Regions from separate parts of the Brenneria populi genome, predicted to be linked through region 1. Evidence: predicted binding sites of a transcription regulator. Region 1 holds the regulator's gene; each other region holds the start of a gene.
What was found. Region 1 encodes LexA, which represses DNA repair genes until DNA is damaged. Its sites were predicted from a motif close to TNCTGTATGTACATACAGNA; they were not measured.
Positions count from the first base shown of each region.

Region 1 (2,206 bases):
CTATCTCTTTTCCAGACCTGCATTCCGCCGCAGCCGCAAATACGCTGAAATGGTCAACACCTCGACACAGGATCCATTTATTCATATTTGCGCGTGTCGGCGTTACCGGTTAGCAGTCGCGCTTATTTTTTCTTTCCCATACCTTTACTTCTTTTATCAACCGGCTATTCGGCTGGCTTAAGGTTGCTACATCACACCACCGGTTAATCGCTTTCGGATTATCGCCGCGAAGCCATTATGTTATTAGCCGGCTTATGCCGTCGCGCTTCGCGCCGCCGGTGGTACGGTTCGCCTCCTACCGCCTGTTAAGTATAGTCTCTACTGACTTGCTCCTTATGCCTAGCGATATCGCCCTATGCACAATAAATTTCCGCACTATCGGCAACAGTCAGTAAAAGATAGCCAGATGAGAGGCGAACTTGCCGCACTCTTAGCTACAAGATAACGCTCTCCATCTCCTATTTATCATGCCGTCTCAAGCGCCGCTACGATTAATTTACCGCCGCCGTACTTCAATTGCATAAGCGCCGGCGGCTTGGGGGATGGCGGCAATAAACAGCCTCGCCTCAGAGGCGAGGCGAAAAGGCGTCAAATAAAAAATAGCGTTTGAGATGGGGGGAGGGTTGCAAACGCCGGAATCAGCTCCAGTCGCTGTTACGAATAACGCCGACCGCCAATCCTTCGATGGAGAAACTCTGTTGCCGCAGATCGACGACGATCGGCGCGAACTCCTCATTTTCAGCCAGAAGATGAACGGTATTGCCCTGCTTCTTCAAACGTTTAACCGTGACTTCATCTTCGATGCGCGCCACGACGACCTGCCCGTTATGGACATCCTGCGTTTTATGCACCGCCAGTAAATCGCCGTCCATAATGCCGATGTCTTTCATCGACATTCCGCTGACGCGCAATAGAAAATCGGCGCTGGGCTTAAACATCGAGGGATCGACCTGATAGTGGCATTCAATATGCTGCTGAGCTAACAGCGGCTCACCCGCGGCGACACGGCCAATCAGCGGAATGCCGGCCTCTTCCTCCATCAGCAGGCGGATGCCGCGCGATGCGCCGGAGACAATTTCGATAACGCCTTTACGCGCCAGCGCCTTTAAATGCTCTTCTGCGGCATTCGGCGAGCGGAATCCCAACTGTTGGGCGATTTCCGCGCGCGTCGGCGGCATGCCGGTCTGTGCAAGATGATCGCGGATCAGGTCATAAACCTGCTGCTGTCTGGCCGTTAATGCTTTCATTCCGCCCCCCTGGTTGTTTATACAGTTTTGCTGTGAGTATATACAGCTAATCGCCAATTGGGAACCGGGATGTGAGTAAACCTCGGTTTTTTATTACTTTCCGCAAGCTTTCACGCAAAGTGCCGCCAAAGAATGCTGCCCCAGACGACGACGGCCAGGAGGATGGCGATAAACACTGCGGCCGAACCGATATCCTTCGCCCGGCCTGATAACTCGTGGCGTTCAGTGCCAATGCGATCGACGACCGCCTCGATCGCGCTATTGACCAGTTCAAACAGCATAATCGACACAACGGATCCGATAAGCAGCAGTTTTTCAACCAGGGTTACGGACAGCAGACAGGCGACGATCGCCCCGACGATGGCCAGCACCGTTTCCTGGCGAAATGCCGCTTCGTGCCGCCATGCCTGTTTCAATCCCTGCAGGGAATAGCCGGTCGCTTTGATTATCCGGGTTATCCCCGTTGCCTTATTCATCCGCCCTCCATTATTTATTCGCATTCGGCGACATTTTAACGCCTAACCGTTGTCTTATCACAACAGATCTCCAGCGCAGTTTCTGGTATCCTTGCGACGCATTGCTAACAAGAGGCTTCTAGTTGTTATGTCAGGTTGGCGTAAAATTTACTATAAACTACTGAATTTCCCACTAAAATTGTTAGTGAAAAGTAAGGTCATTCCCCTGGATCCCGTGGCTGAATTGGGGTTGGATCCCTCGCGCCCGATCCTCTATGTGCTGCCTTACAATTCTCAGGCGGATTTACTGACGCTCAGGGCGAAATGTCAGACGCTGGGTCTTCCCGATCCTCTCCGTCCGGCCGACATCGGCGGAACACAGTTGCCCAGCCACGTTTTCATTAACGATGGTCCGCGCGTTTTCCGCTATTACGTTCCCAAAGAGGAATCGATAAAGCTGTTTCACGACTATCTGGATCTGCATCAGAGCAATCCCGATCTCGA
Region 1 is NZ_JAYWTM010000006.1:336,652-338,857, reverse strand. It holds gene lexA (transcriptional repressor LexA) at 639-1,247, opposite strand; gene VSX58_RS09020 (diacylglycerol kinase) at 1,358-1,723, opposite strand; gene plsB (glycerol-3-phosphate 1-O-acyltransferase PlsB) at 1,851-2,206, shown strand, end outside.

Region 2 (2,206 bases), on a different contig from region 1:
CGGTCGCCGCGGTACATGCCGCCGATCTGCGGAATAGTGACGTGGGATTCGTCGACCACCAGCAGCCCGTCGGCCGGCAGGTAGTCAAACAGCGTCGGCGGCGGCTCGCCCGGACCGCGTCCGGAGAGATAGCGGGAGTAGTTTTCAATGCCCGAGCAATAGCCCAGCTCATTCATCATTTCCAGATCAAACTGCGTCCGCTGGCTAAGACGCTGCTCTTCCACCAGTTTATTGTTCTCCAGCAGTATCTTGCGGCGCTCGGCCAGCTCGACCTTGATATCCTCCATCGCCTGCAAAATACGCTCGCGCGGGGTGACGTAGTGCGTTTTAGGGTAGATGGTATAGCGCGGTAGGGTCTGCATAATCTGCCCGGTCAGCGGGTCGAACAGCGACAGGCGCTCCACTTCCTCATCAAACAGCTCGACGCGCAGCGCCACGTCGTCCGACTCGGCGGGGAAAATATCGATCACTTCGCCGCGCACGCGGAAAGTCCCGCGCTGAAACGCCTGGTCGTTGCGGGTATATTGCAGCTCCGCCAGCCGCCGTAAGATGGCGCGCTGATCGATAAGCATCCCCTGCGTCAGATGCAGCATCATTTTCAGATACAGATCGGGATCGCCCAGGCCGTAAATGGCGGAAACCGAGGCGACCACCACTACGTCGCGCCGTTCGAGCATCGCTTTCGTCGCCGAAAGCCGCATCTGCTCAATATGTTCGTTAACCGACGCATCCTTTTCGATAAAGGTATCGGAGCTCGGCACATAGGCTTCCGGCTGATAGTAGTCGTAATACGAGACAAAATATTCCACCGCGTTATCCGGGAAAAAGGCTTTCATTTCCCCGTAAAGCTGGGCGGCCAGCGTTTTGTTGGGCGCCAGCACCATCGTGGGACGATTCAGATCGGCGATGACATTGGCGATGGTAAAGGTTTTCCCCGAGCCGGTTACCCCCAGCAGGGTCTGGTGCGCCAATCCGTCCTCTAATCCTTCCTTTAAGCGGCGAATGGCTTCCGGCTGATCCCCGGCCGGTTTAAATTCGGAATTCAGTTTGAATACTTTACTCATAATCGAATACGTTTCTCTTGGATGGCTACCGGATGGCAGGCGGATGAAGCCGGACGGCAAGCGCTGACGCTCAGGCTATTATGAGAATCAATCGCCGGGATTGCCACCGTCATGATACTGGATATAAAAACAGCATCAAGAGGATTATCGCCCGCGCGCGACTAAATCGGTAAAACGCCCGCCGGCGACTTTTAATTCACGCATCATCCCCGTCATTATTTATCCCCAGATTAATGAGTTCGCTAATCTGCCGCCCGTTTTTTGCCGCTAATTTACCCAACGACGCGACATCGCGGCCCCAGGGGCTTGATTTTAAATAACGCAGTGATTTTAAAAGAATTAGCGAAAAAGCGGAGAATAACGTCAACCTGGCGGAAAGCCGCGTCAGCTCTCGCCTGGCATAGTTTTTATATCTCTAATACACACAGTTATCCACAGAAATAGTGGATAACTCCCACAACCCCGCATCCGCCCTGAGTTGCCGAAATACTACCGTCATCTAACGGCAACACCGCGACCGATTTTCTTCATTTTTTTTCTGCAATTTATCTCATAAATATTAGGCCGAAAATGATAATAACAAGGGCGGGGAAATAAGCGCGAAGTCAGCGCTGTCAAGGGCTAAGTCAGTTTTTTTAAGCTGTTTTTTTCTTCAGCTCAATGATAAATACGACGCTAATTATCAGCCGGGAATAGCGATACATATTTACCGCTAGCGCAATCTTTTTTTGCTCGCCATCTTGCCAATGGACGAATGCGGATGACTTAAGCCGCTTTTTAGGGTGTTGATCTTTTAATCGGCGGTCTCGTTATCCATCCCGGTCTTAGGCGCAGAACCGAATAAGGGTATGCGCAGACGCTGGGCCAGAATGACGCCGAGCAGCGCCATGCCGCCGCCGACCAGATGGTAAGTCCGCAGGTGCTCGTTCAGGAACGTGGTGGCGATCAGGGCGGTGAACACCGGCATCAAGTTGATGAAAATGGCGGTATTGTTCGCTCCCAGCCGGACCAGGCTCTGGAGCCACAGGAAGGGCGCGACCACGGAAGCCAGGATACCGGCGAACAGTATCAGCGGCAGATTTTGCGCCGTCAGTTGCACCTGATCCGCCAGCAGGAAGTTCGGCAGCAGCAGCAGCGTGCCG
Region 2 is NZ_JAYWTM010000001.1:35,751-37,956, reverse strand. It holds gene uvrB (excinuclease ABC subunit UvrB) at 1-1,064, opposite strand, end outside; gene VSX58_RS00175 (DMT family transporter) at 1,858-2,206, opposite strand, start outside.
Region 2: uvrB (excinuclease ABC subunit UvrB) is a predicted target of LexA. The motif match lies at 1,180-1,199, and genes of this name have one in related genera.

Region 3 (2,206 bases), on a different contig from region 1:
GCGGCTATCCCGGCTGGCAGCCCGATGCGGACTCCCAGATTATGCGGCTGGTGCGGGAAACCTATCAAAAGCTGTTTGACAAAACGCCGAGCATTATGGTCATCCACGCCGGTCTGGAGTGCGGGCTGTTCAAAGAACCTTACCCCAATATGGATATGGTCTCCATCGGACCGACCATCACCGGGCCCCACTCGCCGGACGAACGGGTGCATATCGCCAGCGTCGGCCAATACTGGCAGCTGCTGACCGCCCTGCTGAAGGCGATCCCCGAAAAATCCTGATCGCGCGATGCGGCTTTTCGAAGCCGCCTATCCCCAATCGAGCACCAACTGGCGCTCAATCTGCGGGTCGAGCAGCGCGACGTGCAATCCCACCAGCCGAACGCCGCGCTCGTCGCGCCTCTCCTCCCAGGTTTGCCGCGCCAGCGCGAGCAAATCCTGCTTATTCAATACCGGCCATACGTGTTCCTGAGTGGTTTGGCGAAAATCATCGAACTTCAGCTTTACCCCTTGCCGCGCAATATGCAGGTCGGGTTTGACGCGCTTTAAGCGTAATTCAAGTTCCTGATAGAGCTGTTCGATTAGGCTTTCACACTGATGCCAGTGGTGGATATCCTGCGCCAGCGTTTTCTCCACGCCGACCGATTTGCGTAACCGGTCTGGCGAAATAGGCCGCTCATCAATGCCGTGACAACGCTCCCACAGCACCCGGCCAAATTTACCGAAGCTCTTTAATAACTCGCTCAACGAGTGATTGCGCACATCGGCGCAGGTCAGCATGCCCTTCTCTTCCAGCCGCTTCGCCGTCACTTTGCCGACGCCGGGTATCTTTGCCAACGGCAGCTGCAGCAAAAACGCGTCCACCTTATCCGGCGGGATAACATACTGACCGTTCGGTTTATTCAGCTCTGAAGCGACCTTGGCCAGAAATTTTATCGGGGCGACGCCCGCGGATGCGGTCAGGCGCAGTTCAGCGAAAATAACCCGACGGATCTCCTCCGCAATCAGCGTTGCGGAGCCGTTACAGAGAGTGCTGTCGGTGACGTCCAGATAGGCCTCATCAAGAGAAAGCGGTTCAATCAGCGGCGTGTAGCGCGCAAAAATCTCCCGGATCTGGCGGGAAGCCGCCTTATACACCTCCATCCGGCCGGAAAGCAGCGTCAGCCGCGGGCACAGACGCAGCGCCGTCGCCGTCGCCATCGCGCTGCGCACCCCATAGCGCCGGGCCGGATAATTGGCGGTGCTGATCACGCCCCGGCGATCGGCGCTGCCGCCTATCGCCAGCGGAATGTCGCGCAGGCGCGGATTATCACGCATCTCAATTGCCGCGTAGAAGCAATCCATATCGACATGAATGATTTTGCGCATACCACCTCCGGGAGACTGTATAAATATACAGATCAAGATTGCCATAAACAAGCTGGCGAACCAGGCGCCGGCTTTCCGCGGGCCGGCCATCCCCCAACGACGGAAAAGGGCGTTTCTCCTCCCGCAGGCGCTATTGCCGTGTTAACCTCTTCCGTAGCCATTTCAGGACAAAGCCGCCACAAAAAAGAGGGTCGTAATGGAAAGTAAACAGAGTCACAGCGACAGCGTCGAACGCCAGTTTGGTTCACAGGCGCAAAACTATCTGACCAGTTCGGTGCATGCCCAGGGCAAGGATCTGGAGCGGCTGTCAGCCTTATTGGCCGGCTTCCCTCACGCCAGCGTCATCGATCTGGGGTGCGGCGCCGGACACGCCAGCTTCGTTGCCGCACAGGCGGTGAAAGAGGTTGTGGCTTACGATCTCTCGTCACAAATGCTGGCAGTCGTCGCCGAGACGGCCGAACAGAAAGGCCTGGCCAATATCCGCACGCGGCAGGGCGTCGCTGAATCGCTGCCGTTTGCCGACGCCAGCGCCGATATCGTTATCAGCCGCTATTCCGCCCACCACTGGCACGACGTCGGACAGGCGCTGCGTGAAATCAGGCGCGTGCTGAAACCGGGCGGCCGGGTCGTCATGATGGATGTGGTATCGCCGGGCCATCCGCTGCTGGATATCTATTTGCAGACGGCGGAAAAACTGCGCGACGCCTCGCACGTGCGCGACTACTCGCCCGGCGAATGGCTGAGCATGTTCACCGATGCGGGATTTATCGTGCGTAACGTCGCCAGCGACCGTCTGACGCTGGAGTTCAGCAGTTGGATCGCCCGCATGCGCACTCCCG
Region 3 is NZ_JAYWTM010000025.1:46,376-48,581, forward strand. It holds gene pepD (beta-Ala-His dipeptidase) at 1-281, shown strand, start outside; gene dinB (DNA polymerase IV) at 309-1,367, opposite strand; gene VSX58_RS19090 (class I SAM-dependent methyltransferase) at 1,564-2,206, shown strand, end outside.
Region 3: dinB (DNA polymerase IV) is a predicted target of LexA. The motif match lies at 1,381-1,400, and genes of this name have one in related genera.

Region 4 (2,206 bases), on a different contig from region 1:
ATTTGCAGGGTAAGATCGCGCTCATCACGGGTTGTGATACCGGGCTCGGCCAGGGTATGGCTATCGGATTGGCGCAGGCCGGTTGCGATATTGTCGGCGTCAACATTGTTGAACCCGAAGAGACCATAGAGAAAGTTACCGCCCTGGGTCGCCGCTTTCTCAGTCTGACCGCGGATATGAGCGACATTGCCGGCCATGCCGATCTGGTTGCCCAGGGCGTTGCGGAGTTTGGCAAAATAGACATACTGGTCAATAACGCCGGCATTATCCGCCGCGAAGACGCCATCGCATTCAGCGAAAAGAATTGGGACGACGTGATGAATCTGAACATCAAGAGCGTGTTCTTTATGTCGCAAACCGTTGCCCGGCAGTTCATCAAGCAAGGCCACGGCGGTAAAATCATCAATATCGCGTCCATGCTCTCTTTTCAAGGCGGCATTCGCGTGCCGTCCTACACCGCGTCAAAAAGCGCGGTGATGGGGATTACCCGCCTGCTGGCGAATGAGTGGGCGAAGCACAATATCAATGTTAACGCGATCGCCCCCGGCTACATGGCCACCAACAACACCCGGCAGCTACGCGCGGATGAAGAGCGCAGCAAAGAAATTTTGGATCGCATCCCCGCCGGGCGCTGGGGGTCGCCGCAGGATCTTATGGGCCCGGCGGTGTTCCTGGCTTCCAGCGCATCGGATTATATCAATGGCTACACCATCGCCGTTGACGGCGGCTGGCTGGCTCGTTAACGGCCGTCCTCAGAACGGATTTCATATGCGAAAAATGAGAAAGGCGCGACGCACCGCGCCTTCTTTACCGATCACAGAGGCGGCCGAGACATACCGGCGAGAACGCGGTCGCAACAGAATAAAAACGCGCGGGCATTTTTACCCTGCGACGCGGATTATCCAGGGTATAAAATGCGCGATTGGTAATAAATAGTTACGCCGTAACTACTTCCTGGGATCGGGAGAATCTCATATACTGTATAAAATAACAGTTTAGTATGAGACCCCTCATGACCGCGGAAGGACATGTCCTATTCTCTGTTGCCTGTGTGATCCTGGCTAAAAAAGTGGAGCTATCGCCGGAACTGGCAGCGGGAGACTGGTGGCATCTGCTCCCCGGCGCCCTGCTGACCTCGCTCCTGCCGGATATCGACCATCCCAAATCTCTGCTCGGGCAAAGGCTGAAGTGGATATCGACGCCCATCGCCCGCGCTTTCGGCCATCGGGGATTCACGCACAGTTTGCTCGCCATCGCCGCCGGCATGTTTTTTATGCAAACGCGCATGCCCGCCGGCTGGCTGCTCCCCACCGATGTCTATCACGCCATGATCGTCGGTTACTTAAGCCATATCGCCGCCGATGCTCTCACCTCAGCCGGCGTGCCGCTGCTCTGGCCCTGCCGCTGGCGTTTCCGCTTGCCGGTACTGAATGGGCAAAAGGGCAATCAGTTAGAACGCGTTCTCTGTATCGCCTTTATCGGCTTTTCCCTGTATCAACCGCAAAAAAATCTGAACTGTTGCAGTTATGAACAATCACTCAGCCTCATCCAGTCGGCGCAGGCGCACATTTCCCGGCTGTTAAAGTAACCCCGGCGCCTCAATAGCCGACTGCGGCGGAAAAACGCCGAAATTATTAGCTATAATTTATAACTTATAGCCATATAACAAACTTATGGCGGAGCTGATATTCTTACGCGCGTTTTTTTATTGATGCTGAAAAATTACTTATCTGATTAATTAGGGAGAAGTGGCGATGAACTTTCCGCTGCTATTAAATATTTTGGCGTTTGCCGCCCTCTTGTTGTTGCTGGGATACGCCGGCCGCAACGCGTCGTGGAGCCTGGCGAAGAAAGTCTTGCTGGGCTTGATTATCGGGGTATTGTTCGGCCTGGCGCTGCACCAGATCTACGGCAGCGACCATCCGGTGCTCAAACAGTCCGTCGCCTGGTTTAATATCGTCGGCAACGGCTATGTCCAACTGCTGCAAATGATCGTGATGCCGCTGGTATTCATCTCCATTTTGAATTCGGTCGCGAAGCTGCATAACGCCTCGTCATTAGGGAAAATCAGCATACTGACGCTTGGAACACTGCTGTTCACTACGCTCATCGCCGCATTAATCGGGGTTTTCGTCACCAACCTGTTCGGATTGACCGCCAGCGGGCTGGTTCAGGGCGAGCAGGAAACCGCTCGCCTATCCGCCAT
Region 4 is NZ_JAYWTM010000001.1:768,896-771,101, forward strand. It holds gene kduD (2-dehydro-3-deoxy-D-gluconate 5-dehydrogenase KduD) at 1-743, shown strand, start outside; gene VSX58_RS03465 (metal-dependent hydrolase) at 1,013-1,588, shown strand; gene VSX58_RS03470 (L-cystine transporter) at 1,755-2,206, shown strand, end outside.
Region 4: VSX58_RS03465 (metal-dependent hydrolase) is a predicted target of LexA. The motif match lies at 977-996, and genes of this name have one in related genera.